DNA from 2 places in the Shewanella sp. 38A_GOM-205m genome. Region 1 is predicted to be linked to the other one. Evidence: predicted binding sites of a transcription regulator. Region 1 holds the regulator's gene; the other holds the start of a gene.
What was found. Region 1 encodes LexA, which represses DNA repair genes until DNA is damaged. Its sites were predicted from a motif close to TACTGTATNNNNATACAGTA; they were not measured.
Positions count from the first base shown of each region.

Region 2: the regulator LexA is predicted to act here: its motif matches at 2,026-2,045, upstream of N512_RS0102120 (ImuA family protein).

Region 1 covers NZ_JADP01000026.1:45,479-49,819, reverse strand. Annotated here, with positions in the region: gene plsB (glycerol-3-phosphate 1-O-acyltransferase PlsB) at 1-1,628, opposite strand, end outside; gene lexA (transcriptional repressor LexA) at 1,894-2,514, shown strand; gene N512_RS23145 (cell division inhibitor SulA) at 2,511-3,002, shown strand; partial or broken gene coxB (cytochrome c oxidase subunit II) at 3,471-4,341, shown strand, end outside.
Region 2 covers NZ_JADP01000002.1:78,447-82,787, forward strand. Annotated here, with positions in the region: gene N512_RS0102115 (Y-family DNA polymerase) at 1-839, opposite strand, end outside; gene N512_RS0102120 (ImuA family protein) at 841-2,013, opposite strand; gene N512_RS22010 (HAMP domain-containing sensor histidine kinase) at 2,166-3,593, shown strand; gene def (peptide deformylase) at 3,590-4,084, opposite strand; gene N512_RS0102135 (MGMT family protein) at 4,261-4,341, shown strand, end outside.

The DNA.
Region 1 (4,341 bases):
AGCGCATTCTGTTCTGATGACAAGAGTACCAGGCTGGTAAGAGTCACGGCGCTGGCAGCGGCGGCATCGTTGATATGAGTCATCACCCTATTGGCCAGAGTATTAACCGCCGGGGTCAGCCAGCTGGGTTTCTGCTCGGGATCGGCCGCCACTTCTTCGCGCCAGTTGGGCGCCGCTTCACTGAGGAAATTCTGCAGCGTCACAGGCTCACCAAAGTTCACATAACCCTGACCGAAATTGCCCAGCTTACGCAAGGCGCCAACCACCTGCCAAACAGATTCTTTCTGCTTTTTCTTGCCGCTGAGTTCTTTGTGGTAAGTGGCCACTTCCATGACATGGTCGTAGCCCAGGTACACAGGCACCAGAGTCACCGGCCGTTCAATGCCCCGCAGCACAGAGTTAACTGTCATCGCCAGCATCCCTGTCTTGGGTGACAACAGCCGTCCGGTACGGGAGCGACCACCTTCGGTGAAGTATTCAACCGAATAGCCTTTGGCAAACAGCTGATCCAGATACTCGCGGAACACAGCGGTATAGAGCTTGTTACCGTTGAAGCTGCGGCGGATGAAGAAAGCACCACCGCGGCGGAACATGGGCCCGGCGGGCCAGAAGTTCAAGTTGATACCGGCGGCTATGTGGGGCGGAACCATACCCTGAAAATAGAGAATATAGGAGAGCAGCAGGTAATCCATATGACTGCGGTGGCAAGGCACATAAACTATCTCATGGCCATCGTGGTGCAGCTGGCGTATCTGCTCGGCGCCCTTGATGTTGATCCCCTTGTAGAGCTTGTTCCACAACCAGGTGAGGATCCGCTCGGCAATACGCACCAGGCTGTCGGAATAGTGGGCGGCAATCTCATCGAGATATTCTTCCGCCATCTCCCTGGCTCTGGCCTCGGGGATCTTCTTGGCAGCGGCCTCTTCTTTAATCGCCTTTTTCAGCGTTTCCGAGCGCAGCAACTCATTGAACAGAGCCTGACGGTTGGGCAGCACGGGTCCTGTCATCACCTTGCGTTGCCGGCGGAAATGTACCCTGGCCACCCGTGACAACTTATGGGCAATAGCCTTGTCGGTCCCATGTTCATCGGCCATCAGCCGCAACGACACGGCATTGGAAAACTGCACAAAGTTGTCGCGCCCCAGAAACAGGATCATCAGAAACTTGCGCAGCCAAGTGGGATTTTCCCGCTCAAATACGGCGGCACGCATGCTGTCATCTTCCTTACCCGGAGTGCGGCCCCAATAGAGGCTCACTGGCACCAATTGAATATCCAGTTGTGGATTAGCCTGATGCAGGTTCAGCAGAGAAGTGAAACAGCTGAGAAATGGCTTGTTGCTCTTGCGCTTGCCGAATAGGGGCTTGGCTCCTTCCAGGCAGACGACTCGGGGAACGGTAATATCATCAACCTTGAGTGCCTCATAAGGACAAGGCAAACCAAACTTACGGGTGACTTCCGCCAATGCCGCAATATCACTGACAGATTCCGTCTTCATTACATAGGCCATCGGCTTGGCCGGATCCAGGTTCAAATCGGCGAAAGGATCCTGAGGCACCACAGTGGTATGCACCAGCTTGCTTTGGAGCCAGCGAAGAGATTTAAACCAGAATGAATCTTGTTTGGACATGTTTTTTCAGTGTCTGAGCCACAATCAATAGCCCAATAGAATACCAGAATTTCCTGAACCTTAGCTAGGGAAGGTGCGAACCGGCCCCGGCAGTTCCTCTGGCCAATGCCTTGAACTCCCCATGCTGCATCAGACAAGCCGTTAAAACCAAAGCACCGAATGGCTTACTTATCCGCTCCCTAAAAGTTTCAATTTTGGTTAATACTTGCACTGACAAAAATACTGTATATACTGACAGGTACTGTATGAAAAAACAGGAATCACCATGAGACCACTGACACCGCGCCAGGCACAGATTCTGGAACTGATTAAACGCAATATAGCCGACACCGGCATGCCGCCAACCCGGGCCGAAATTGCCACCCGGCTGGGCTTCAAGAGCGCCAATGCCGCCGAGGAACACCTCAAGGCATTGGCCAAGAAAGGCTGTATTGAGATCATGCCAGGCACCTCTCGTGGTATTCGCCTGCCTCATGATGAACAAGCGGAGTCAGAAACAGGCTTGCCCCTGATTGGTCAGGTTGCCGCCGGTGAACCCATACTGGCACAGGAACACGTTGAGCAGTATTACCAGGTCGACCCTGGCATGTTCCACCCCAATGCCGACTTTCTGCTACGGGTACGCGGCGACAGCATGAAGAACATAGGTATTCTCGAAGGTGATCTCCTGGCGGTTCACAAGGTACAGGAAGCCCGTAACGGTCAAGTCGTGGTGGCCAGGGTTGAAGACGATGTAACTGTGAAACGCTTTGAAAAGAAAGGTAATGTGGTTTATCTACATGCCGAGAACGAGGCTTACTCCCCAATCAAAGTCGACCTGACTTTCCAGCCATTGACCATTGAAGGACTGGCGGTAGGGATAATACGCAATGGAGACTGGCTATGAGCATAATGACTGGCAACGCCCCAAGACACCCAGGCCTGTGGACAGACACCGGTATTGCCGGCAATCAGCCTTGGCAACATACCGGTATCTCCAGCTTGGCCAGCCATAGCCAGGGACGTCAGGAATTATTGCGCCTCTGCCCTCAATTGGCGCAATTGAGTCAACAGGGACGCTGGATAGTCTTGATTAACGCCCCGGCCAGCATAGGTTACAAAGAAACCTTAGCAAGGGCCGGTGTCAGAATGGATAGAGTACTCTTGGTGCGCACCAAGGATGAAGTAGAAGCCTTGTGGGCAACGGAAAGAGCCCTGACCAACGGCACCTCCAGTGCAGTGATCAGTTGGATAGACAGCCTGGATGCCCGTGATAACCGCCGATTGCAGCTGGTCGCCCGTAACGCCAGAGCCATGGGCATAGTGTTGGAAACGGGACAGCAGGCGAAAGAGGTGGATAACCACCTCAACGAACTTACCCACTCCATCCATTGATTGTGTTTAAAGGCCATCCCTGGGATGGCCTTTTTTCTGTGCCTTTTTGGTGCAATGCCTTCCCCTGTCAATCGGCGGCAAACCGCGCAGCTATGCTACTCACACAGAATTCACCTCTGGATTAACAGACGCTTTTTTTTCATATAGTTAGAAAACATCGTGATCTTGATCAATATTTAATCTACAAGTAATGTAAGAACAACGATTGTGTTATCTCCATGCAATTCGTCGTAGGTTGACCGCCCCATTTCGGTTCATAACGAGTGGTGCCGTCGCCGGAAATGCTGAGTATATTCAGCGGTAAGTGCAACAGTGGTCACCACCTGTATACCTAGAGCTAAGTGAAACCGCCGCCGCACTTTGAAGTCATCGTTGCTTTTTTGGGAACTGAAGAGTTTGCATAGAGCAAAGACTTACTGTGTGACTCTTCTTTGTAGTTGCGAATGCAATTGACAGAGGAGATGTCTTGTGAAGCAATGGCTGTGTGTTTTGCTGACCTTGTTGTGCGTCAGCTTGTTGTCTCCAGGCGCTCAGGCAGATATGCCCTTGAATATGACTCAAGGGGTAACTGAGATCAGTGGCAAGGTGTATCACCTGCACATGATCATTCTTTATATCTGTTGCGCCATAGGTTTGGTCGTATTCGGCGTGATGATCTACGCCATGATCAACCATAGGAAGTCCAAAGGGGCAGTCGCGTCCCAATTCCATGAAAGTACCAAGGTAGAAATTGCCTGGACGCTTATCCCCTTTTTAATCCTGATCCTGATGGCAATCCCCGCAACCAAAACGCTGATTGCCATGGAAGATCCCAGTGATGCCGACCTGACGGTCAAGATCACCGGCTCGCAATGGAAATGGCACTACAGCTATTTCGGCGAAGACATCGACTTCTTCAGCATATTGGCAACGCCGAGATCCCAGATAGAAGGCCAGGAAGCCAAGGGCGAGCACTACTTACTTGAAGTCGACAAGCCTTTGGTATTGCCCATCAATCGCAAAGTCCGATTCCTGATGACCTCAGATGATGTGATCCACTCCTGGTGGGTGCCCGCCTTTGCCGTCAAAAAAGACGCCAATCCCGGTTTTATTAACGAAGCCTGGACCCGGGTGGACAAACCGGGGATCTACCGCGGCCAATGTGCCGAGCTTTGCGGTAAAGACCACGGCTTTATGCCGATTGTGGTGAAGGTACTGGCAGAAGATGAGTTTGACGCCTGGATGGCGGAACAGAAACAAGCCGCGGCTACGGCCGCCGAAGAAGCTCAGGCGGCCCTCAGTGAGACCATGAGCCATGATGAGGCCATGGCGCTTGGCGAACAGATCTATATGGCGCGTT
Region 2 (4,341 bases), on a different contig from region 1:
GTCAACCCAAGCGCGCCGAGCCGCTGCCGTTCCTCTTGGGTTAATGGCAGCAAATCCAGTGGTAAATCTGGCGGTAAGCCGTGATGCACCTTGAGGCGCCCGGCTTTTTCAGCTGTGGGCGTGCTCATGAAGGCAGCTGATACCGCGCTGATGCCGACGTGAGTATGCCGCGCCAATATCGCCGCATCCAGCGGTCTGTGTGCCAGCACCAATGAGCATTCCAGACCATAGTCGGCGACTTTGTTGAGATAAGCCTCGACAATGGCGCTCAAACTGCCAAACAGTTTAACCATGGACCCCACTTCCAGCAGCAGTGTATCTGTAGGCCAGCGCGCATCGGCCGCATTTTGAGCAGCTTGTTCGGTAAGCCCGGATAACAACGGCGGCCAGATTCTGGCGCTGAAATCATAGCTCCACTGACATAACCAATCCCGCAACGCCTCGCTGTCCACCTCCTGCAGTGGCCAAAGTTGCAACTCTCCGAGCAGCGACTGAGCGCTGCCGACACTCATCCCAGCTGTAACGCCTTTTGCTTGAGCGGCGGGACAGGCCGAATGTATGACCAGCTTCCGGCTGTCATACAAGGCCATGGGGACTTGGGGATCAAAAGGCTCTGACGCCGCAGCGGTTGGCACTGCTTTTGGCTGATTTTGGGTTTGGGGCTGAGTTTGAGCGCGTGTTTGAACCTGAGCCGCACCACTGCCTGTCATACTTCCAGTCATAGTGTCGGTCATAGTACCTGTCATAGCGCCCGCCATATTGCCCAGCATAGCCAGACGATAACGCTGATATTGCAGCAATAGCTGTGGAAACCAGACTCCCATCCATACCTGGGGCATCTCAGATAGCCTCTTGACTCTGAGCTGTATGGCTTTGATCGGCTTGGCTCTGAGCTGTATGGCTTTGAGTGGTTTGAGGATTGACCGTTTGCGGATTAGCGCTTTGAAAAAGCCCCGCGGGCTTGTTTGACTCTTGCCGTACCGTCCAGGGATTAGGCGCGCATTCATTGGATGCAACCGTCGTTGACTGCGCCATCCCCCAAGGACCATGAAGCACGTTACCATAAAACACAGTGCTATGAAAACCAGTGCCATGTAAACCAGAGCCGTGAAGCACAGTGCCATTGGCCTTGCGTCCGGAATGGTTTGGCTCAATTGAATCTGTTGAGTTACTTAAACTATGATTGAGACCCGCCTTGCCGTTTCTCAGGGTTACCACGCCTGGCTCGACATGGGGCAGTTCAAGCGCCAGTGCCGGCAAGCCACGCAGATGCAATTCAGGGACGGGCCAACCACCGCGACGCTTTAAAATTTGCAGCCTGGCGGTATTAACGCCAGCCGCGCTGATAGCCAGCTTTAGGGTGACAGGATGATTGCTGTCTGCCTGAGCCATAGGCAACTGGCAAATTCCCAGCGCCTTGCCCTGCTCTGCGGCAAGTTGCAACCTTCTGGCCTCACTCAGTGTCAGCTTGTCCAGCCAACTCAGCACCAGGGGACAGGCGCCGCTGCTCAGCCCTTGCTCCATGGCCCAGAGCACCTCTTTACGCTGGGTTAACTCCAGCCACAAAATACGCTCGGCGGCAATACCGTGCTGGGCAAAACTCTGTGCCAGCGGCTGCAGTGGCGGCGCTATCAGCATTATCATGGCATCTCTGGACTCATCCCCTCTAAATTGATTTCTTTTGGACTGATTTTTTTCGGACTGACTTGTTGCCGAATGATTTCTTTCGAAATGAGAGCCACACTGAGCCGGCAGTAAATAACGCATCAAAGGCAACAACAGGCTGAGTTCCCCGTGCCCAGGAGACTGACTGAAGAGTTCACAAATGCCCTGCCTTGGCCACCCTGCATCACTGAGCTGCGCATCCAATCTTTCAAAACCACTGGGATACCCCAATGTTTTGCCCTGACTGCCCGGCCCCAACCAGAGATCCCGGCGCTCCAGCAGGCCGTTCAAGGCCTGAGATTTTGCTGGATCAGATTTTACAGAGTGAGTTTTGGCTGAAAGAGACATGAAAAACACCGATACTGTATTTTTATACAGTATAACGAACTTTAGCCAACTGACAAGTCGTGCTGGCGCCAAAGCCTTAACCCGAGATAGAATAAATGAGAATGATTATCGAAACATATTCTCGACTTCAGCGAATAATTCAGGAGCTTGCCTTGTTGCCCTTTTCCGGCCTGTTTTCCCAACTCCAATGGCGACTGTTTGGCTATTTTGGTGTGTCATTACTGCTTATCCTGCTGCTCGCCAGTGGTATTGAAGCCATGTTGCTAAACCGCTTGTTACTGCTGCCCCAGCAAACCCAAAGCCAGTTACAGCAACTGGCCGATGAGGCCAACGACTGTATCGTCAGGGGCGATCTAGCCGGACTGGCGGATTGGGAGGGGCGTCAGGCATTTGTACTCTATGTGCTGGATAGCAAGCAGCAGGCGGTGAGTCAGCGGGAAATGCACCCGCACTTTGTTTACAAACTCAATTTCCTCAAGCAGTTGCAGCAGCCTATGGGGGACAGGGTGCAAAAACCTTTGATAGGTCTGCCATTACGCAATAGCCTGGAGCCGGATAATCCCCTGCTCTTGGTGGTGCAGCTCAACGCCTCTTTACACCCGGCGCAGCAACTGGATAAAAGCCTCTGGCTTATCCGTATCCTGGTAGGACTACTGGTGCTCTTGTTGTTCAGTCGTCTGTTGAGCCGCTATCTGATCCAGCCGCTGAGTTTATTGCGCAGTGCCACCCGTCAGCTGGCACAGGGTCAACTCGATACCCGGATTGCCGGTCATTTTTCACTAAAGCAGCCGGAGTTTTTCCAGTTGGCGACCGACTTTGACCATATGGCCGAGCAGCTGCAAAAGAGCATTCAGACCCAGCAGCGGTTACTGAGGGATGTCTCCCACGAACTGCGCACTCCCCTTGCCCGGCAGGAGCTGGCCTTACACCTGTTGGAAAATCGCTTGGGGGAGGAACATCAACAACCGCTTGCCAGGCTAAGACGCCAGGGTGAAGAGATGGCGCAATTGATTAACACTATTTTAGACTTCAGCCGCCTGAGCAACGGCTTCATCAAGCTGACGGCAGCGCCTTTTACCCTGACAGAATTACGCCGCTCACTGTTGCAGGATCTGGAGTTTGAGTCTGGCCCCAAGCAAAGCATAGTCTGGGCACAGGCCCACATTGATGAGCAAACTTTGCATACCGATATGGCCTACTTGAAGCGAGCGCTGGAAAATGTCTGCCGCAATGCCCTCAAATATGCCGGTGAAACCTGCCGGGTGGAAATCCAGGTATCTCAGCTGGGTGACGACAAATTGGGTGATAGCAGACTGCAGCTGAGTGTCAGCGATAATGGCCCCGGGATCCCCAAAGAGCAACTGGAAGCCTTGTTCAACCCTTTCACCCGTTTGGATGAAGCGCGTCACTGCTCTCAGGGAGGTTATGGGCTGGGGTTGGCGATTGTGCGCCAGTGTATGCAGCTCCTGGGCGGCTCGGCCCAAGCGGTCAACCGGCCTCAGGGCGGTTTGAGCATATTGCTTGAGCTGCCGCTGCAACTGCCAAGCTGCAGCGAAGCCCAACTTAAGTCTATCGCTTAGGCGGTAAACTTACGCACCTTCTTCAGTGCCATCTCCTGTTTAAGGCGGGAGAGATGCTCGATAAATACCTTGCCGTGCAGATGATCGATTTCATGTTGCAGCACTATGGCCAGGAAACCATCACTGTGGATCGTCTGGGCTTGGCCCTGGCGATCCAGATAGCTGACAGTGACCGACTCGAAGCGTTTTACCTTGGAGCGATAACCGGGAATGGACAAACAGCCCTCTTCACCGATAAATTCGCCGCTGGACTCAGTGATCTGCGGATTGATCAGCACCAGAGGTTGATTGCGCTCTTCTGAGATATCAATGACGACTATCGCGTGTTCACTGCCCACCTGGGTCGCGGCCAAGCCGATACCATCGTCTGTGTGATACATGGTTTGCAACAGATCATCGATGAAAGACTGCACGGCTTCTATTTCGGTAACAGGCTTGGCTTTACGCTTGAGCCTGGGATCGGGAACTGTCAAAATATCCATAATTGCCATAGGGTTATATTCTCAATTTACTCGACTTGGCGTTCAATGGGCGCCATTATGGCGAAAAAGCATCAAAAGGCAAACCTTGCGTGTGCAGCGCAGAGCCGCCAAGGCACTTTTGCCAAGTGAGTAACCTCCGCTATGGAATGGTATTATAATTTGCGCCAATAGCATCAGGAGCCAAGATGACCCCGGAAACGAGCGCCCCGCCACTAAGTCCAATGCAGAAGATTTGGCACATAGTTGCACTGATCCCCGAAGGTCGG